Regions from separate parts of the Rahnella sp. JUb53 genome, predicted to be linked through region 4. Evidence: predicted binding sites of a transcription regulator. Region 4 holds the regulator's gene; each other region holds the start of a gene.
What was found. The regulator Fur, encoded in region 4, represses iron uptake genes when iron is present. The targets are predictions, from matches to a motif close to ATAATAATGAGAACNACTATCAA.

Region 1 (5,460 bases), on a different contig from region 4:
AGACGATCGCCAAATTCAGTTAATAGCGATTCAGTTGCCGGGAGCAAAGGTGACGTTTTACGGGGCATAGTAGCAGCCAATGTGAAGTGTAAACTGAAAGTATTATGGCGATATATGCTCAATATCGCCATAATAATTACACTTTAGCATGCAGGAGATGTGATGCTCAGCGCGATTTCCGAGTCTTTTACAACCCTTCCAGCGCCTGTTGCAGGTCCGCAATCAGGTCTTCGGTGTCTTCAATACCGATACTGATGCGCACCAGTCCGTCGGTAATACCGCTCTGACGGCGGATTTCCGGCGCGACGGCACTGTGCGTGGTGGACGCCGGATGGCAGGCCAGCGAATCGGTGTCTCCCAGAGAAACCGCCTGCGTGATGATGCTCAGCTTATCGAGGAAAGTTCGTGCCGCGTTCAGCCCGCCTTTCAGCTCAATGGCCATAATCCCGCCAAACAGTTTCATTTGTTTAGATGCCGTAGCGTGACCCGGATGCTGTTTCAGTCCCGGATAAAACACGGTGTCTACTGCGCTGTGCCCGTCGAGGAATTCCGCGACTGCCTGCGCGCTCAGAGAGCTGGCCTCGACGCGCAGTGGCAAGGTTTTCAGGCCGCGGATCAGCAAACTGGCTTCGAACGGACTCAGATTTCCGCCGAACTGTTTCAGGCCCAGGGTACGGATTGGCGTGATCAACGCCGCAGAACCGGCCACCACGCCGCCGGTCGCATCGCCATGACCGCCGATGTATTTGGTCGCGGAATGCAGAACGATATCAATGCCCAGTTCCAGCGGGCGCGTCAGGTACGGCGTGGCAAAGGTATTATCCGCCACACTGACTGCACCGGTGGCTTTGGCAAGGCGGGCAATTTCTGCCAGATCGGCGATATCCAGCCCCGGGTTAGCCGGTGTTTCCACCAGTACCACTTTGGTATTTTTGGTGAATGCCGCTTCCAGTTCGTTCACATTCGTGACGTGAACCGGTTTGATGCCATAGCGCGGCAACAGGTTGCGCACCACACCTTCGGTGCCGCCGTACAGCGTGCCGATATGAATGATTTCATCGCCGGGAACCAGCAGGGCAAACAATGTGGCGCTGATCGCCGCCATGCCACTTGCGCAGGCCACGGCGGTTTCTGCGCCTTCGAGTGCCGCCAGTTTCTGTTCGAAAACGGCCACCGTCGGATTGGCGAAACGGCTGTAGATATAGCCGGGCTCTTCACCGCTGAAACGACGTGCGCCGCTGTCAAAGTCCGGGTACGAAAATGCCGATGCGGCGGTGATAGGTGTCGCAATCGCGCCGGTCAGGGCATCGGGCTGCTGTCCGCCATGAACGGCGAGCGTACGCATCCCTAAAGAACGTGAAGTGTTCAGATGTTTCATCTTGGAATCCTGTCGATAGTAGGCGGAAATTATATCAACACTGGAGAAAGGTAGCTTTTTCAGCTTAAGAACATTTTCGGCGCAAACTCATTAGCCTGGTTATAAAGACCTGGGCTAAAACGCCCCGGTTTATAAAGACCCGGTTTATAAAGGCTATAGCCTGCGCCGGAGGCAATTAAAGGTGGGATCAGGCTTCGATATCTTGCGGGAAGGTTTTTGACCAGGCTTCGAAACCGCCGTCAACGCTGTACACCGACTCGAAACCCTGAGAAATCAGGAATTGCGCGGCGCCACGGCTGCTGATGCCGTGATAGCACATCACCAGTACCGGCGTTTTGGCATCGGCCTGCTGAATAAAGGCGGGCAGGCTGTCGTTGCTCAGGTGATAAGCGCCCGGGGCATGTGCTGCGCTGAAGCTTTGCGGGTCGCGGATATCGACCATCACGGCGTCGCCTGAGGTCAGGCGGGAATGCGCTTGTTCAACGCTGATTGCTTCAAATTGTTCCATTCTGGTCGTGCCTCATAAAAGGTTATGCCGCTATTCTACCCAATAATTGCGCGACTAAGACCAGACGAAAAGCAGGGTTAAGCATTAAACGAGGATCACCTGCACACCTTTCTGGCGTAATTGTTCGATGATTTCACTGTTGGCTTCTTTGCCGGTGATCAGCACATCGATTTGCTCGGTGCGGCTGAACAGCATACCTGCACGTTGGCCGATTTTGCTGCTGTCGACCAGTGCCGCCAGTTTTCCGACATAATTCAGCATCTTCTGCTCGGCCATCGCCGTCAGCATGTCGGTTTTATACAGGCCGTCAGTGGTCAGTCCTGCGCCGCTGGTGAACATCCAGTGCCCGGCATACAGGCTGGCGTCGCCGTCCTGTGGCGCTAAGGTAATTGACTGACTTTTATTGTACTGACCGCCCATGATCACCACGCTGTCGTGTTCCTGCTCGATCAGATAATTGGCCAGCGGCAGATAATTGGTGATGACCTGAATATCTTTTCCGCACATTTCGCGCCCCAGCAAAAACGCCGTCGACCCGCAGTTAATCACCACACTTTCACCCGGCTGGCACAGTCCGGCAGCCGCTTTGGCGATGCGCATTTTCTCGTTGAGATTGTGCGTCTGATGGATGTTCAACGGCGTCCAGTTCTGACGCGGCTGATTCACGGCTTCCGCACCGTTACGCACTTTACGCAGTTTGCCCAGTTCGTTGAGTTTGGTGATGTCACGACGCGCCGTAGCGGGTGAAATATCAAACTGATCAATCACATCAGCGACGGAAATCTGCCCCTGACGTTGCAGCAGATCGAGAATAGCATTGTGGCGTTGTGGCTCAGTCATGGTGGCTCCGGGCAAAATCGTTAAATGATTATTCCATGATTATAAACGAGCAGTAATGCGAAATGCATTGTTTATGAAGGCGCAAATTAATCGACCTCAATCAATACCCAAAATAATTCGAGTTGCAGCAAGGCGACAATCTCAGGAAGCCCCGGGAGCTTAGTTAACTAAGTGACCGGGGGGAGTGAGCGCAGTCAACGCATCTGCAACTTGAAGTATGACGGGTATTTATAAGAAGGATTTAAACGGCAGGTCGGTTTCTGTCGTAAAGCAGTCTTCAAAGCCACGCGGATAATGATATTCGAAATTATCCTTATCATCCGGATAGGTGAATTTACCGCCAACCTGCCAGATAAACGGTTTGAAGCCGTATTTCAGGCGATCTTTTTTCATCTCCCACAGCACACGGATTTCCTGCGGATCGGCCTGGAAATTCGACCAGATATCGTGATGGAACGGAATCACGACTTTGGTGTTCAGGGATTCCGCCATGCGCAGCATATCCACGCTGGTCATTTTGTCGGTCACGCCGCGCGGGTTCTCGCCATAAGAGCCGAGGGCCACGTCAATCTGATACTCGTTGCCGTGCTTGGCGTAATAGTTGGAATAGTGCGAATCGCCGCTGTGATACAGGTTTCCGCCCGGCGTTTTGAACAGATAATTCACCGCACGCTGATCCATCATATCCGGCAATACGCCGGCGGCTTTCTGGTCTGCGGGCAGGGTGATCAGCACCGTGCGGTCGAAGGAATCCAGTGCGTGAATTTCCACGTCTTTGATCCGCACCACTTTGCCCGGCGTCATCACGATACAGCGGCTGGCAGGCACGCCCCAGCTCATCCACAAATCCACGCAGGTTTGCGGGCCGATGAACGGGACTTCAGAAGAACAGTTTTGCATGACAGCGGCGGCCACGTTCACATCGATATGATCGTTATGATCGTGGGTGGACAACACCGCGTCGATCTCCCTGATCGCAAAGGGATCGAGAACGAACGGCGTGGTGCGCAGATTCGGCTGGAGCTTCTTCACACCGGCCATGCGCTGCATCTGGTGGCCGGTTTTCATCAGCGGACTGCTGTGATTCTGCTTGCCCACGCCGCACCATAAATCGACGCAGATATTGGCGCCGCCCTCAGACTTCAGCCAGATCCCCGTACAGCCCAGCCACCACATGGCGAAGGTGCCCGGCGCGACTTTTTCCTGCTCGATTTCTTCGTTTAACCAGGTGCCCCATTCCGGAAAAGTGCTGAGGATCCAGGACTCGCGGCTGATCGTTTCTACTTTGCTCATGGTATTCCCTCATCTGAGTTGGCTTTGAAATAGAGTCACAATAAATCATTTAATGATTATATGTGATTTGTTTGTGAGAAAGTTATCATCGAAAACTCATCATGACAATGGTTTTCAGGATGTGTTTCTCAGCGGGAATAGCGACGGGATTGGATGAAGATGTAAGGATTTAGCGAGATATCCGTTTTTTTCAAAATGATTATAGTATTGAAATGCATAGTAAATATAAGAATTTTCATTGCGGTGGCAATGACACGTCATGACGATATCTTGCGAGACTGCTCACAAATAATCATTATGAATCTTTATCTGATTCGATGTGAGCATTAGAGTGCACCTGTCCCTCACTGTTTAGCGCGGAGTTTGCTATACAAACGTGCTGAAGAGATCAAACAAGGTCAGACGGAGAGTCTTATGGAATTCCTCTACACCATCTTCACCGTATTTTTTAATCAGGTTATGACCAACGCGCCGTTGCTGTTGGGGCTTGTGACCATGCTCGGTTACATCCTGCTCAGGAAGAGTGCGACGGTGATCATCAAGGGCACCATCAAAACCATTATCGGCTTTATGTTACTGCAGGCAGGATCCGGCATTCTGACCGGTACCTTCAAACCGGTGGTGGCAAAACTTTCAGAAGTGTATGGCATTAACGGCGCAATATCAGACACCTATGCGTCGATGATGGCCACGGTTGAGCGCATGGGCGAGGCCTACAGCTGGGTCGGATACGCGGTGCTGATCGCGCTGGCGCTGAATATTCTGATGGTGGTGTTCCGCCGCATTACCGGCATTCGCACCATCATGCTGACCGGCCACATTATGTTTCAGCAGGCGGGGCTGATTGCGGTGTTCTTCTTCATCATGGGCTACCCGATGTGGACGACCATCTGGTCAACCGCAATTCTGGTGTCATTGTACTGGGGCATCACCTCGAACATGATGTACAAACCGACGCAGGCCGTGACCGAAAACAGCGGCTTCTCGATTGGTCATCAGCAGCAATTTGCCTCGTGGATTGCCTGTAAGGTCGCGCCCTATCTCGGTAAAAAAGAAGACAGCGTTGAAAACCTTAAATTGCCGGGCTGGCTGAATATCTTCCACGACAATATCGTCTCTACGGCCATCGTGATGACCGTATTCTTCGGCATTATTCTGTGCTCCTTTGGCCTCGATACCCTGCAACAGATGGCCGGAAAAACTCACTGGACGATTTACATCCTGCAAACCGGTCTGATGTTTGCGGTGGCGATTTTCATCATCATTCAGGGCGTGCGCATGTTCGTCGCTGAGTTGACGGAAGCCTTTAACGGCATCTCCCAGCGCTTAATTCCCGGTGCCGTTCTGGCCATCGACTGTGCGGCTATCTACAGCTTTGCGCCGAACGCCGTGGTCTGGGGCTTTATGTGGGGCACCATCGGCCAGCTGATTGCCGTCGCCA
Region 2 (5,460 bases), on a different contig from region 4:
CGATGTCGTAACTGCGCGCCAGCAAGGTCAGGGAAAGCAGGCGCGGGTATAACTCGTCCATCACACGTTCGTACTGCGCGCGGCTGTAACGCGGATGCAGGGCGGAAAGTTTGATGGAAATTCCGGGGCCTTCATAAATGCCGCGACCGTTAGAGGCTTTACCGATGGCATTAATGGCCTGCTGATAAGACTGCAAGTACGCCTGCGCATCTTTTTCCGTCAGCGCCGCTTCACCCAGCATATCGTAGGAATAACGGAAGCCTTTTTCTTCGTGCTTGCGGGCATTGGCCAGCGCTTCGGCGATGGTTTCACCGGTCACGAACTGTTCGCCCATCAGACGCATCGCCATATCCACGCCTTTGCGGATCAGCGGTTCGCCACTTTTACCGATAATGCGGTTGAGGGATGTCGACAGGCTGGCTTCGTTATGTGTCGCCACCAGTTTACCGGTGAACAGCAAACCCCAGGTGGCGGCGTTGACGAACAGCGACGGGCTGCGGCCCAGATGAGAATGCCAGTTGCCGTTGCTGATTTTGTCGCGGATTAACGCGTCACGCGTTGGTTTGTCCGGAATACGCAATAAGGCTTCGGCGAGACACATCAGCGCCACGCCTTCCTGAGAAGACAGGGAGAATTCCTGCAACAGGCTTTGCACCATCCCGGCGCGACCGTTTGCACTCTTCTGGTTACGCAGTTTTGTGGCGATGTCGGCGGCCAGTTTCAGCGCAGCGTCGCCAAGCGGGGCAGGTAAACGGGCCTGTTCCAGCAGCATAGAAACCGCTTCAGGCTCGGGACGACGATAGGCGGCGGTAATGGCGGAACGGCTGACCGACTGCGGTAAAATCTGCTCGGCAAAATCAAGGAACGGCTGATGCGTTTCCTGAACCGCCGGTAATGCAGCCTCGTCGATTTCGCCAGCAGTGGCGCCGTTCAGCGCCGGGATCTCCGGCAAAGCATCGCCATTTTCCAGACGTTCCAGATAGGAAAAAATCGACTGCTTAATCAGCCAGTGCGGCGTGCGGTCAATTTTAAGCGCCGCCTCTTTTAGCCTGTCGCGTGTGCTCTCGTCCAGCTTCACGCCCATCGTTGTCATACCCATGCGCAACCACTCCATATGAAAAGGTTCAGGTGAATTCATTATCTTTATGGCAAGCAATATCTTCTATGTTGCAACCTTGTGCAACCCTGTTAATGCACGAAGTATGCCTGATGTGATTTATTTGGCATTTTTAACAAAATGCGGCGTCTGGAAAAGCCTGTCTGACTGATATCACGCTAATCAGAAGGGATACAGCGGGTGCAACTTACGCAGTTGCAACGTGCAACCCGGATACAAAATAACTGTGATGGAGAGTGAATTTTAAGTATCGAAATTGTTAAAACAATTGAAAAGTCGTTGCCGCTGAACCAGTATCCGGCACGACAGGATTTTTGAATAACAACCCTACTTAAGACGCTGACTAATGACGCGTAACGATAAAAATATGGAGAGTAATGCTGAAACCTTTGCCGGTTTCAGCCATCATCTCGCCCCGGCAGGCTTTTGACAGTCTTTCATAAGAAGGGCGTCAGGACAGACAGGTGCCGGACAACATCGCAAATAAGAAGAAAGTGGAGAATGGAATGACAATGAACACACCGATGCTGGTGACGTTTTGTGTTTATATTTTCGGGATGATTTTGATAGGACTCATCGCGTATTTACGAACCAAAAACTTTGATGATTATATTCTGGGTGGACGCAGTTTAGGCAGCGTGGTCACGGCGCTTTCAGCCGGGGCTTCTGATATGAGCGGCTGGCTGTTAATGGGGTTACCGGGCGCGATTTTTATTTCCGGAATTTCCGAAAGCTGGATCGCGATTGGTCTGACGATCGGCGCCTATCTGAACTGGAAACTGGTGGCGGGGCGCTTACGTGTGCATACCGAAGCCAACAACAACGCACTGACGTTGCCGGATTACTTCACCCATCGTTTTGAAGATTCCAGCAAGCTACTGCGTATTATCTCGGCGATCGTGATTTTGGTGTTCTTCACCATTTATTGCGCTTCCGGCATCGTGGCCGGTGCGCGTCTGTTTGAAAGCACCTTTGGCATGACGTATCAGACGGCGCTGTGGGCCGGTGCGGCAGCGACCATCATTTATACCTTTATCGGCGGTTTTCTGGCGGTCAGCTGGACAGATACCGTGCAGGCCAGCCTGATGATTTTCGCGCTGATCCTCACGCCGGTGATCGTTATCCTCGCCGTGGGCGGCATTGATACCTCGATGATGGTGATCAAGGCCAAAAACCCTGAGTACACCGATATGTTTAAGGGCATGAATCTGGTGGCGATTTTGTCACTGCTGGGCTGGGGACTGGGCTATTTTGGTCAGCCGCACATTCTGGCGCGTTTCATGGCCGCCGATTCTCATCACACTATCCGCAGCGCACGTCGCATCAGTATGACCTGGATGATTCTGTGTCTGGCAGGCACCATCGCGGTGGGCTTCTTCGGTATTGCGTACTTCAGCAATAATCCGGGCGAAGCGGGCAACGTGACGCAAAACGGTGAGCGCGTATTCATCGAGCTGGCGAAAATCCTGTTCAACCCGTGGATCGCCGGTATCTTGCTGTCAGCCATTCTGGCGGCGGTGATGAGTACCCTGAGCTGTCAGCTGCTGGTATGTTCGAGTGCGATCACCGAAGACTTGTACAAAGCGTTCCTGCGTAAGGGCGCGAGTCAGCGTGAACTGGTGTGGATTGGTCGTCTGATGGTGCTGGTTGTTGCGCTGGTGGCGATTGCGCTGGCAGCCAATCCTGAAAACCGGGTGCTGGGTCTGGTGAGCTACGCGTGGGCCGGTTTCGGTGCGGCGTTTGGTCCGGTTATCCTGATTTCGGTGATGTGGAAACGCATGACGCGTAACGGCGCGCTCGCGGGCATGATCGTCGGTGCGGTCACGGTTATCTTGTGGAAACAATATGGCTGGGCTGAACTGTACGAAATCATTCCGGGCTTTATCTTTGCTTCGCTGGCTATCTGGATTGTCAGCCTGATGGGACGCAAACCTTCTGCTGCGGTGGAAGAGCGTTTCACGACGGCAGAAGCAGAATACAACACCATTTAATACGCGGCTTATTATGCCATTATAATAAGGCAGAACGGGGTCGTCTGACCCCGTTTCTCTGACTCTCCCGCCACACTTTCCCCCATACTTCTCACCACGTGTTTCACCAGGCGTTTCATTAAAGAAAGTCCCGCTCTGTCATTTCATGCGCATTTCCACGGACGCCTGCAAAAAAGGGTCGGTTACCTCTTGTATTTCTTTTGGCAAGAATGATAATCACTATCGTTTCTTTTTACTTTTCTTTACAGAGCCCTTACAGTTTTTGCCGATTCACGGGGTCAGGAGTTATCGCTATGTTCGTTCCGTTTCTCATTATGTTTCGCGAAGGGCTGGAAGCGGCGCTGATTGTCAGCCTGATCGCCAGCTATTTAAAACGGACGCAACGCGGGCAGTGGCTCGGTGTGGTCTGGATTGGCGTGTTCGTTGCTGCGGCGTTATGTCTGGCGCTGGGTCTGTTCATCAACGCCACCACCGGTGAATTTCCGCAAAAGCAGCAGGAATTATTTGAAGGCATCGTTGCCGTGGTCGCGGTATGCATTCTGACTTACATGGTGTTCTGGATGCGCAAAGTGTCGCGTTCCATCAAGGTGCATCTGGAAGGCGCGATTGATAACGCGCTCAGTTCCGGGCGCGGGCAGGGCTGGGCGCTGGTGGCGATGGTGTTCTTTGCTGTCGCGCGTGAAGGCCTGGAATCGGTGTTTTTCCTGCTGGCGGCTTTCCAGCAAGACGTAGGAATAGCCGCACCCATCGGCGCCATGCTGGGGCTGGGCGCGGCCATCGTGCTGGGTTTCCTCATCTATTACGGCGGTGTGAAACTGCATCTGGCAAAATTTTTCAAATGGACCAGCCTGTTTATCCTCTTCGTTGCGGCCGGTCTGGCGGCAGGTGCGATCCGCGCGTTCCACGAAGCGGGGTTGTGGAACGGTTTGCAGGACATTGCATTTGATTTGAGCAATACGCTCTCCACGCATTCCCTGTTCGGCACCTTGCTGGAAGGGATGTTTGGTTATCAGGAAGCGCCAAGTGTGAGCGAAGTGCTGGTCTATTTCCTGTACCTGATCCCGGCGCTGTTCTTCTTTTTCATGCCTCAGGGAAAATCCTCTGTGGCCGCCGCGGCCTCTGCCGGGCAAAAAACACCACGTTGATTTCATTTATTTTTCATCACCTTGCCTTTGCCATGGAGTTGTACATGCCACATTTTCGCCGTAAAGCTTTACAGATTGCACTGCTGTCTCTGCCGGCTTTTGCGCTGAGCGCAAACGTACTGGCAGCCGACGTTCGTCAGGTCAAAATTACTGTGAATGATAAACAGTGTGAACCGATGGCGCTCAGCGTCCCGGCCGGTAAAACACAGTTTGTTATCCACAACGACAGCCAGAAGAACCTGGAATGGGAAATTCTGAAAGGCGTGATGGTGGTGGAAGAGCGTGAAAACGTCGCGCCGGGCTTCACTCAGAAAATGACTGCCAATCTGGAGCCGGGCGAATATGACATGACCTGCGGCCTGCTGAGCAATCCGAAGGGCAAACTGACCGTGACCGCAGAAGGCGCGGCGGCTTCCGCTAAACCGGACGCGATGGCGCTGGTCGGGCCGATTGCAGAATATAAAGTGTATGTGACTCAGCAGGTTGGCGAACTGGTTTCCCACACCAAAGCGTTCACCGATGCCATTAAGAAAGGCGACCTGGCGAAAGCGCAGTCTCTTTACACATCGACCCGCGTTTACTATGAGCGCATCGAGCCTATCGCGGAATTGTTCTCAGATCTGGACGGCAGCATTGATGCCCGTGAAGACGATTTCGAGAAAAAAGCGGAAGATCCAAACTTCACCGGTTTCCACCGTCTGGAGAAAATCCTCTTCGCAGATAAAACCACCAAAGGCGCGGAGCCTTTTGCTGACAAGCTGTATACCGACACGGTTGATCTGCAAAAACGTATCACTGACCTGACCTTCCCGCCGAGTAAAGTGGTCGGCGGTGCAGCAGGGCTTATCGAAGAAGTGGCAGCCAGCAAAATCAGCGGTGAAGAAGATCGTTACAGCCGCACCGACCTGTGGGACTTCCGCGCTAACCTCGACGGCGCGCAGAAAATCGTAAACCTGCTGCGTCCGCTGCTGGAAAAAGCCGACAAGCCGCTGCTGGATAAAATCGACGCGAACTTCAAAACTGTCGATTCCCTGCTGGATAAATACAAAACCAAAGACGGTTACGAGAACTACGAAAAACTGTCAGATGCCGACCGTAACGCCATGAAAGGCCCGATCACCACGCTGGCCGAAGATCTGGCTAAACTGCGCGGTGTGCTTGGTTTAGATTGATACTCTTAAGCTCCCTCCCCTGCGAAGGGGAGGGT
Region 3 (5,460 bases), on a different contig from region 4:
ATATTGCTCGATGGTACCGATGTACACGTCGGGATAATGCATAAGCTCTCCGCTGCTGAAATGTCACTCACACCAGCATAACCTGCATTGGGCAGCGGGAATAGAAGGAATACCTGCGCGCAATCAGGGAACTGCGCGCAGTAAAGAGGGGTCAGAACGTTTCCCAGTTTTCCTGGCTGGTTTTGCCTTGTACCGGCGGCGCGAGAGTCGGGCGACGAAGCGGGGCGGACTCCGGTGCGTTCAGCATATTGCCGTTCCCGGCGAGACGGAATACCGAAACCGCCTGCGTCAGCGTTGCGGCCTGATCTTCAAGAGAATCAGCGGCAGCAGACGACTGCTCAACCAGCGCGGCGTTCTGCTGAGTGGTGCTGTCCATCTCCACAATCGCCTGTGATATCTGCGCGATACCCCGGCTTTGCTCGTCAGACGCGGAGGCAATTTCACCCATAATATCGCGAACATGCGAGACGGATTTCACGATGTCCTGCATCGTGCGCCCGGTATTTTCCACCAGTCTGGCACCGGTACTGACGCGTTCAACCGACTCGGCAATCAGCCCTTCAATCTCTTTTGCCGCCTGCGCGCTGCGTTGCGCCAGTGTGCGGACTTCAGAGGCCACCACGGAGAATCCGCGTCCCTGTTCACCGGCACGCGCAGCTTCAACCGCGGCGTTCAGTGCCAGAATGTTGGTCTGGAAAGCGATGCCGTTAATGACCGAGGTAATTTCGGCAATGCGTTTTGAGCTGCCGGAAATCTGCTGCATGGTATCCACCACTTCGCCAACTTGCTTGCCGCCAAGCGTTGCCGTGCCTGAGGCTTCACTGGCCAGTTTGCTGGCGTGATGGGCGTTATCGGCATTCTGTTTCACCGTCGCGCTCAACTCTTCCATGCTGGCAGCGGTTTCTTCAACGGCCGCCGCCTGCTGCTCGGTGCGTGAGGAGAGATCGGTATTCCCCGCAGCGATTTCAGCTGCGGCGTGGGACACCTGTGAAACGCCGGAGCGGATTTCATAAATCATGGTGCTGAGATTCTGGCTCATCGCGGCGACTGCGTTCATCAGCATCCCCAGCTCGTCACGACGTGTTGTCGGATGTGCGGCGGTCAGATCACCCTGCGCAATAGCTTCGGCAGTTTTCAGGGTATCGCGCAGCGGCTGGGCAATCTGGCGGGTAATGCGCCACGCAATGATGATGCCAGCCAGCATCACAATCAGTGTAATCACCATCATGATCATCTGCGCATGGCTGATATCCAGATGCGTATTTTCCAGTTCATTTTTGAAGATTTTCGCCACCAGAGCATTCATTTCTGTGGCTTTTACCGACAACAGCTGGGAGTTTTTCTGCTCTTCTTCATAGGCGGGCATATACGCCACAACGTGGCTTTTATACGTCGCCAGCGCGCTCATCAGCGGGGCGAGAGTGGCCTGCTGATTCGGTAACAGCAGCGCATTCAGCTTTTTGGCATTCGCTTGTGTGTCATCAATCGACTGCAACAGCTTGGCTTCGGATTCTTTGTTAATGCTCAGCAACAGGCCGCGCACGTTATAACGCACGCTGATCAGTTTCTGAATCACCTCAGCCAGAGAAAGACGGATGGAAGGATCGGCATCTTCCACGCGCAACTGATCCTGTAAACGCGTCACCACGGCTTCAGTTTCGGAAAGGTTCCAGCTCGCGCGAACGGCATCCTTCTTATCGACAGCCAGCTTAAAGGCGTCCTGAGCCTGCTGATATTCGTGGATTTTAACCGGCACCTGATTGAGTTCTGCCAGACTCGCCGCATCCCACTCCAGCTTGTCTTTCGACTGGGCAATCAGCTGCGAAAGTGCGCTGATTTTGTCCTGGTTTTGTTTGAGATAAGCGGGATCGTAATTGAGCTGATACAGCGTGCGGCTGAGACGGGCTTCGTTTAACAGCGCATTCATCTGGTTGCTGAAATCGACTTTTTCAGCTCGCTGGCTGATGTCGTTAAATTTGATCATCCCTGCCACGGTGATGGCCACGGCGATCAGAAGTACCAGCCCGAAGCCCAGACCCAGTTTGGTGCCGACCTTGAGATTATTCATCCACTGCGAAAGACCTGTTCCGTTGCTCATGTTCATTCTCCGTCGAACATCCCTTTAAAATTAATAAGTGATTTTGTGACGCCTTTGTGAACAACCTATCGGTGGACTTAAGAGAAACTTTATAGGGAACGGCGCGTATTTTTGATTAATGCGAGCGGGATCGGATAAGGGCAGAGGGGAAATGAATAATTGGCAATAAAACAGTGATCAGGCTTAGGTCTTTACTCAATAAAGAGTACATGAAAATGGACATAAAAAAGGCGGGTCAGTGACCCGCCATTGGCGAAAACATCGTGCCCGTTAAGGGCGGTAAAGCGAAATTACTTCGCTTCAGCCAGACGTTTTGCTGCTTCGTCCCAGTTGACAACATCCCAGAAGGCTTTGATGTAATCAGGGCGTTTGTTCTGATATTTCAGGTAGTAAGCGTGTTCCCAAACGTCCAGACCCAGCAGCGGGTAACCGGATGCGCCTGAAACAGCTTCGCCCATCAGCGGGCTGTCCTGGTTAGCAGTAGAAACAACGGCCAGTTTGCCGTCTTTCAGAACCAGCCATGCCCAACCTGAACCGAAACGAGTGGTCGCTGCTTTCTCAAAAGTTTCTTTGAAAGCGTCAACGCTGCCGAAATCGCGTTCGATAGCAGATTTCAGTTCGCCCTGCAGGGTGGTGCCGGTTTTCAGGCCTTTCCAGAACAGGCTGTGGTTAGCGTGGCCACCTGCGTTGTTACGCAGTGCAACTTTCTTGTCCGCAGGCACTTTGTCCAGGTTTGCGATCAGCTCTTCAACAGGAAGTTTTGCCAGTTCTGGCAGGCTTTCCAGTGCAGCGTTCGCGTTGTTCACGTAAGCCTGGTGGTGTTTAGAGTGATGGATTTCCATCGTTTCTTTGTCGAAATGCGGTTCGAGTGCGTCGTATGCGTAAGGCAGTGATGGCAGTGAATAACTCATGTTCATCGTCTCCATAGTGTAGGGCGGCACCGTCATTGTGAGCACCGCGTAATCAGTCGGATCATTATAGTTAATTAAATGATATTGAAAATGATTATCTATGCTCCACCCTTTGTACGGGTACTCGTAAGCGCCTGTTATACGGGGCTTAGAACCAGATAACCGCAAACAATCCTAAATTGTCTAAAGGCACGTGAAGCTTAGAGGTTCTTTTAGCTGTTCTTGATGAAATAGCGATAACTGAAGTCATCTAAGAGTTCTGTTTCCGGATTTCTGCGCTGAAATAATTGCGCTTCCCGTTTACGACGCGCAGTACGGATATCCAGATTTAATCCATATAGCTCAAGAGTAACACGTGCTCTGTGACAGTTTTCCGCGCTGGCGAGCGGGGACACTTCAATTTCACCTGTCAGGTAATTTGCCACGAAGTAATCATCAAAATGATATTCGAGGTCATCAGGATTGAGCAGTGCGGGATCATATCGGTTACCTTTTTCACTCTGACAGCGGTCGCAGCAGGGATAAAGATTCTGCCAGTGGAAAGCCAGTTCCGGAAAGGCTTGGCGCTCCTTGGGCTTGAAATGTTCGATGGTCTGGCGGCTTTCAGCACCGGTCAGTCCGTCGCAAAACGCACAATGCTGAAGGCTTGCGTCGAATAACTTTTGACGGACATTTTCATAGCATTTTGGTGAATACCAGCGGAAACCTTTGTCGCCAGAGCAATAACGATCTGTCCATTCTTCCCAGCGCAATGCCAGACAGGGCGGGGAAGCATCCCTGATAAATGTGTACATGCAAAAACATCCTTATTTTGCTTTGGTCAGTCGGGCAATCTGGCGCATCTCCATCAGAATGATGGCGTCGACCTCTTCACTTATTTCACTCACTTTTTCAGCACAGGCTTTCAGTGCGCGAATATCCTGCGGATCTTTCAGGTAGGCATTTCGCAACTGATAAAAATGCTCCAGTTGTCTTTCAGTTTCGACATCAAACTGTTCCTTAACTTCAAAAATCTCTTCCAGAATCACCGAATAACTCTTACCCCCCGCTGACTCCGTCGGCTCAATCACTTCAGCAATATGCGGGTCGCGACACACCAGCCGTTGCGGATCCGGCAGGCGGTAAACCCAGGCATCTTCCACAGAGCCGACGACAAACGGCGAATGCGTAGAAACAAACACCTGCGCATTGGGCAGCAGTTTCTGAATTGCCGGAAGAATGCGGCGCTGCCATTTCGGATGCAGATGAATATCCACTTCGTCGAGGAATAAGATGATGGGTTGCGAGAAGATATCTCGCTCTTCTTTCCAGGGAATGGCTTCGAGGCGCAGGGCAAGATCGGCGATCCAGCCGATAATGGATTTCAGGCCGTCGGGTAAAACGTTAAGGGATAGGTTTTCACTATTCATCTTCAACGTCACAGCAAGCCGCGGTGTACGTTCTAAACGGAACACAACATCTAGATCGCAAACCGTTTTAACAAACTGGCTGATGCGGGATAACGCAAGGTCGTACTTTTTGCCTTCTTCTAATTCACCGTCCTGATTTGCTAATGCCGTTTTGGTTCGGTTGTTGGCAATCCATTGGGCGACAATTTTTGGTCGAACCGTAGAGTTGAAAGACAGCGCATTTTCGAAAGGAGAGGCGGTGATCTCTTCGATAGTTGAAATATCGAATGCTTCATAAGGATTGGCTTGGCCGGAATAAGCAAATGCAGCGAAATGAAAGTTCGAAGGACGGTTAAGGAATGCTTTTGCAGATTGGTGGTATTCATAAATAATTTCTGAATAGCTTGAATCAGAATAACCAATGCTGTCACTACCTTGAGCCAGGAACTTATACCCGCTATATGAACCGTTTTGATGGTCAAACAAATAATGAATTCGGTTGTCTTTTGTCGCCAGCCGCGAATTAATTAAAGACATGTCCCCCATTGCTTCATCAAACACCGCCGCCAACGCATACAGCAGCGTACTCTTCCCGCAACCGTTCGGGCCGGTGAAGATATGGATCTCTGCCTTTTCGGCATCCGCTTCTGCGCTTTTAATCGGTGGGAAATCAAAATGCGTATTCTCGAATACGCCGACATCCCTGAGAGTTATGCTTTCCAGTCGGTACGGCTGCCGCATTTGATTTCCTTATTATTATTCTGATGGAGAACTGTTCAAATTCTGCGCTGAGTTTACCTCAGACGCTGCGGATGCGTATACACCGTTGCCCGTCCCGGTTTGCTGAAACCGACCAGCGTCAGGTTACATTTTTCGGCGACGTCTACCGCCAGCGTGGTGGCGGCGGAGACGGCAAACAGAATTTCGACACCGCACATCGCGGCTTTCTGCACCATTTCATAGCTGGCGCGGCTCGACACCAGCGCGGCACCGGATTGCCATTCACTTTGTTTTTCACGCAGGCCAAGCATTTTATCCAGCGCCACGTGACGTCCCACGTCCT
Region 4 (5,460 bases):
GTTGTACCGCTACCTATGGCAAAAGAACAACTGGATCGCACGACGATTGATCTGTTCGCAGATGACCGCCGTCCGGGGCGTCCAAAAACAAATCCGCTATCCCGTGATGAACAGCTCAGGATCAACAAGCGCAATCAGTTACGCCGCGATAAAGCGAGCGGTCTGCGTCGCGTGGAGCTGAAAATGAATGCCGATGCTGTTGATACGCTCAATAAGCTGGCTGAAGAACGTAACATCAGTCGTAGTGAACTGATTGAAGAGATGCTGCTGGCGCATCTTAACGGTCATGAAGGCTGATTGAAAACGGGTAACCTTTCCTGGCTACCCGTTTGTTTTTTCTTACTTATTCAACGCTAACTCTCTTCGCCCTTCTCAAAACGTTTCCCAGTTCTCAGCACTTTTCGCGCTATTCGCCGAAAGCAACCCGCCCATCCCGGTATCCGGACGCAGCAACGGAGCGGAAACCGCTTTCGCTGGACGTCCCTTCACGTTGGTCACGCTGTCTTTGAGTTTGAACGTGGCCACAGCGTTGTTGAGTAATGCAGCCTGTTCTTCCAGAGAAACCGCAGCCTGCGATGCCTCTTCAACCAGCGAGGCGTTCTGCTGCGTCACACTGTCCATCTGAGTGATCGCCACCGCCACCTGACCGATGCCTTTGCTTTGCTCATCAGATGCCGAAGCGATTTCTGCCATGATATCGGTGACATGCGTAATTGAGCGCACCACTTCATTCATCGTCAGACCGGCGTTTTCAACCAGTTTTGAACCGCTGTCGACGCGGGAAACCGATTCACTGATCAGGGATTCGATTTCTTTCGCCGCCTGGGCGCTGCGCTGTGCCAGATTGCGCACTTCGCTGGCGACCACCGCAAATCCACGCCCCTGTTCGCCCGCACGTGCGGCTTCAACCGCGGCGTTCAGCGCCAGAATGTTGGTCTGGAAAGCAATGCTGTTGATGACCGACGTAATTTCAGCAATTTTCTTTGAGCTGCCGGAAATGTCTTTCATGGTACTGACCACGTCCGCCACAATATTACCGCCCTTCTGCGCCGTGCCGGAAGCTTCAATCACCAGCTGGCTGGCGTGATGTGCGTTATCGGCATTGTGTTTCACCGTCGCTGTCAGTTCTTCCATGCTGGCTGCGGTTTCTTCCAGAGCAGAAGCCTGTTCTTCGGTACGCGAAGACAAGTCATTATTGCCCGCTGAAATTTCCGATGCGCCCTGATAGATATGGTTAGTACAGTTACGGATCGTCTGCACCGTATTCACCAGACTCGCCTGCATCACATTCAGCAGCGGGATCAGTTTACCGGCGCAGTTTTTACCGAACTCTTCCATATACTGCGTCAGGTCACCGCTGGCGATCACCGCGAACTGATCGCGGATTTTATCCAGCGGTTTCACCAGCGCCATCACCAGATAACGATCGGTCAGCAGCAACAGGATCAAACCAATACCAAATGCGCTCAGCTGGATCACTTTGCTCATGTAGGTCAGATGATTGGATTCATTTTGTGCGGCCTGAAAATCAACTGCAATCTGGCTGCTGACCTTTTCCATTGATAAACCAAAAGTACGGCTCAGCGCCGGAACCGTGGTGTTGGCTAACTGGTTATAGGTGTCGGTATTCTTACTGCTGGCAGCATTGAATAACGGCGTAACGCCCTGTGTCAGCAGGTTTTCCCAACTGGTCTGCAGTTCCTGAATGGCTGATTCTTCCAGGCCCGGATGGGGTACTGATTTAAAACCAGCCAGCGCCTGAGTCAGTCCATCAAGAGATTGTTTGGCGCTGTCAAAAATTTCGGGGCCTTTTGACGGGTCAGCCTGAAGCTGTGCAACCGCACGACTCAGACGCGTCACGGTACGGAAATACTGATCATTGCCTTTGCTGATCAGCGTCATGTTGTTGACCAGTTCGGTACTGTTCCTGGTATTTTGCGTTAATGTGCCAAGTGATGTGACGGTATAAAGGGAAACACCAGCCCACATCACGCAGAAGATGCCAAGAATGGTTAATAAAGCGGCCCTGATGGTAATATTTTTTAAAAACTGCACGATATGCCTATCTCGAAACAGGACTGTTTCTGGTCTGAGGATTGACGGGGATGCGGAGAATCAAAACAGGTAACCAGCAGGCTTACGCCCCCGGACATGTTTGAACACCTCTCCGGGCATCGATTTCTTTATTATGTTGAGATTGCTCTCGCATCATCTATCGGCGGGACATGCATAAACTTAAGGAATGAGCCGGTATATTTCTTCACTTTGCTTATGACCTCAGGAACCCTGTGGTTGATAAGCACACGATGGCGATAACACTTTAAAATATTGCCCGATAAACTTATTCCCCAGTTAAGAAGGCGAGCAGAAGCATATTCTCCGCCTCGCGAGTTTGGTATCATCTTCGCTATTATTGCCTGCAATGCAGGGCACTTCATTTAGAACAAGAGGTTAGATAATCTTATGGCCGTTGTAGGTATCTTCTTTGGATCCGATACAGGTAACACCGAAAACATCGCTAAAATGATCCAGAAACAATTGGGTAAAGATGTGGCTGAGGTGCATGACATTGCGAAGAGCAGCAAAGAGGATCTGGAAAAATTCGATATTTTGCTGATCGGAATTCCAACCTGGTATTACGGTGAAGCGCAGTGTGACTGGGATGACTTTTTCCCGTCGCTCGAAGAGATAGATTTCGAAGGTAAGCTGGTTGCCCTGTTTGGCTGCGGCGATCAGGAAGACTATGCCGAGTATTTCTGCGATGCACTGGGTACCGTGCGCGATATCATTGAGCCACGCGGCGCAGTGATTGTCGGACACTGGCCAACTGAAGGTTACCACTTTGAAGCATCCAAAGGCCTGGCAGATGATAAGCACTTCATCGGACTGGCAATTGACGAAGACCGTCAGCCGGAACTGACCGCTGAACGTGTTGATGCGTGGGTGAAACAGATCACAGAAGAACTCAGCCTTTCAGAAATTATCGGCTAAAACCCTGTTGGCCCTGAGGATTTATTCTACAATTGAAGGGCCAAACTATTACTGAAATTAACAATTTAACCGCTACAAAATTGTAACTTTTGGTCGTATCAAGGTACACTGAGTTCATCTGTTTTTTCTATCGATCAAGTCGTTGCATTATTAATGTGACAGGCAATTTGTGATCTTTATTAACAGGCTGTCGTTTACGAGAATGGGCACACTTCCCTTAAACGAAGAACAGTAAACGAACAATTTTGTGCCGCCGATGCCACAGGCTGCATGCCTCAACTTGATTAGCACATAGTAACAGGACTGAATCCGCATGACTGACAACAACACCGCACTGAAGAAAGCCGGCTTAAAAGTCACGCTTCCGCGCCTCAAAATCCTGGAAGTGCTGCAAGCGCCGGAAGGTCATCACGTTAGTGCGGAAGATCTGTACAAGCAACTGATTGATATGGGCGAAGAAATTGGTCTGGCCACGGTTTACCGTGTTCTGAACCAGTTTGATGATGCTGGTATCGTCACCCGTCATAACTTCGAAGGCGGCAAGTCCGTATTCGAACTGACTCAGCAACATCACCACGATCACCTGATCTGCCTGGATTGCGGTCGTGTGATTGAATTCCGTGACGAATATATTGAAGGTCGTCAGCGTGAGATTGCTAAAAAACATGGCATCAAACTGACCAACCACAGTCTGTACCTGTACGGTCACTGTGAAGCAGGCGACTGCCGTGAAGATGAATCTTTGCACAATGACAAACCTGCGCATTAATTTGCACAGCTTCGATTGTCGCAAATACTCTAAATAAACTAACCGCTGGAAAGCGGTTTTTTTATGTCTGCGTTTCACCCCGAACACAGACGCCGCTTACCGACGTAGAAAACCCCGGCAAGCCGGGGTTTCGCTTTTGATAATGATGATTTTGCCAGCTAAGGCTTTTACAAAAATCTGCTATTAGTTCGCCATTACAGGCGCGTTATTGGATGTGATTTCCTGCCAGATTTTACCGCAATCCGCCGCATATGCCTGACCATCACCGGTTTTGCGCGCCGTCAGACAGCGCTGGTAATCCAGCACGCGTACTGTTTCCTGTTCCGCAAATTTTTGGTGTTCTTTTTCCTGTTTCAGCTTGTTCAGCAACACCTGACAAGTCGCCAGTTTGTCCGGATTACCTTCTGAAGAATTAATACACGCGCGGTAGTCTTCACGCATTTGCGAAATCTGTGCCTGATCGGCGGTAGGCGCACAACCTGCCAGCAGAACAACAGATACCGCCATCATCAGTAATTTATTCATCGACATAACGACCTCAGAAAATAGTGAATGGAGCAATAACGATGAATTTCACGTCTTTTTCATCCTGGAATATGTTGCCGTAACCCCCGCCCCAGCTCGGAATATCCGAGTGGTTGTCGTACTGGGTGTAATGCAGTTTGAACAATGTCCCCTTAGCGCGGCCTTCCTGAATGGTGTAAAGCGCATCCAGGCTCCAGGCGGTCTCTTTCAGACGCTGGCTCTGGTCATAAGCGGCATTGGTACTCGGTTTGGCGTCCCACGCGTAAACGTAAGAACCCCCGACGGCAAAGCCCGGCAGATCCCATTTCGCCAGATCGTAAAGTACGCCGGCGTACACCGCTTTCTCGCCGTTGGCGTTGAAGTCCGAACGGTTATCCCACCACACGTCAAGACGACCGTTGGAGGAGGAATACGTCGGGGTCATACGTTGCAGGAAGTAGCCCTGATTACCTTCCGCTTTGACCATCGTACCTTCCAGCCGCCAGTTAAACTGACCGGTGGTGTAACCGAAAGTCAGCGCCTGCAACCAGGCCATCCCGTCATACAAGCTGTTCGGATCGTTCTTATTGCTGATGCGATCTTCCGCACCGTAGAACTGGTAGCTGGTGGTCAGCGGATTGCCCATCAGATCGATTTTGTAAGACGCTTTGGCAAAATACTGATCGACGTAACTTTCAGCCTGACCAAAAGCGCCTTCCAGCACAAAGTCGTTTTTGAAGTCGTATTTCGCTCCAAGAGAGTGGATGTACGAAACGCCCGTTTTCTTATCGTTCTGGCGGAAATCATCCATTTCCAGATGCCACGGAGATTTATATTCGTCCGCCCACATGTAGGAGAAACTCAACTCTCCCGGATCACCGAAGTCATGCTTGTAGCCCGCTTCCGCGCCGCGGTAAGTTCCCGGCATGAAGCTCCAGTGCGGCGCAATCAGTGTCTGGCCCGTTGGCTGGATGTAGCCGGCATGTCCCCAGAATCCGCCGTATTTAAATTTACCGGCGGCTTTGTACAGGCTGACCCCACTTTTATCGCCGGAGTAATCTTCGTCGTAGGCACGGTTGCTGTTGGAGAAAGCGATTTCGTTGGGATGTCCGCTTTCGCTGCTTTCGGCCATTTCAATCGCCGTAAAGGCTGCGATATCAATACCAAACATGTCCCAGGCATAGCCGGAAGAAAAA

Region 1: a site for Fur is predicted at 4,236-4,258, ahead of ulaG (L-ascorbate 6-phosphate lactonase). Genes of this name have one in related genera too.
Region 2: a site for Fur is predicted at 3,312-3,334, ahead of efeU (iron uptake transporter permease EfeU). Genes of this name have one in related genera too.
Region 3: a site for Fur is predicted at 3,088-3,110, ahead of sodA (superoxide dismutase [Mn]). Genes of this name have one in related genera too.

What each region holds. Positions count from the first base shown of each region.
Region 1 covers NZ_SLYT01000011.1:107,879-113,338, reverse strand. The annotation lists gene EC840_RS21445 (helix-turn-helix transcriptional regulator) at 1-68, opposite strand, end outside; gene EC840_RS21440 (PLP-dependent aspartate aminotransferase family protein) at 188-1,378, opposite strand; gene glpE (thiosulfate sulfurtransferase GlpE) at 1,566-1,886, opposite strand; gene ulaR (HTH-type transcriptional regulator UlaR) at 1,971-2,726, opposite strand; gene ulaG (L-ascorbate 6-phosphate lactonase) at 2,955-4,019, opposite strand; gene ulaA (PTS ascorbate transporter subunit IIC) at 4,434-5,460, shown strand, end outside.
Region 2 covers NZ_SLYT01000001.1:586,974-592,433, forward strand. The annotation lists gene putA (trifunctional transcriptional regulator/proline dehydrogenase/L-glutamate gamma-semialdehyde dehydrogenase) at 1-1,099, opposite strand, end outside; gene putP (sodium/proline symporter PutP) at 1,624-3,108, shown strand; gene efeU (iron uptake transporter permease EfeU) at 3,402-4,253, shown strand; gene efeO (iron uptake system protein EfeO) at 4,286-5,425, shown strand.
Region 3 covers NZ_SLYT01000008.1:166,128-171,587, reverse strand. The annotation lists gene yiiM (6-hydroxyaminopurine reductase) at 1-42, opposite strand, end outside; gene EC840_RS18590 (methyl-accepting chemotaxis protein) at 152-2,098, opposite strand; gene sodA (superoxide dismutase [Mn]) at 2,389-3,009, opposite strand; gene EC840_RS18580 (hypothetical protein) at 3,222-3,761, opposite strand; gene EC840_RS18575 (AAA family ATPase) at 3,816-5,138, opposite strand; gene fdhD (formate dehydrogenase accessory sulfurtransferase FdhD) at 5,192-5,460, opposite strand, start outside.
Region 4 covers NZ_SLYT01000003.1:515,844-521,303, reverse strand. The annotation lists gene ybfE (LexA regulated protein) at 16-297, shown strand; gene EC840_RS10180 (methyl-accepting chemotaxis protein) at 373-2,055, opposite strand; gene fldA (flavodoxin FldA) at 2,464-2,991, shown strand; gene fur (ferric iron uptake transcriptional regulator) at 3,305-3,760, shown strand; gene chiQ (ChiQ/YbfN family lipoprotein) at 3,944-4,285, opposite strand; gene EC840_RS10160 (OprD family outer membrane porin) at 4,299-5,460, opposite strand, start outside.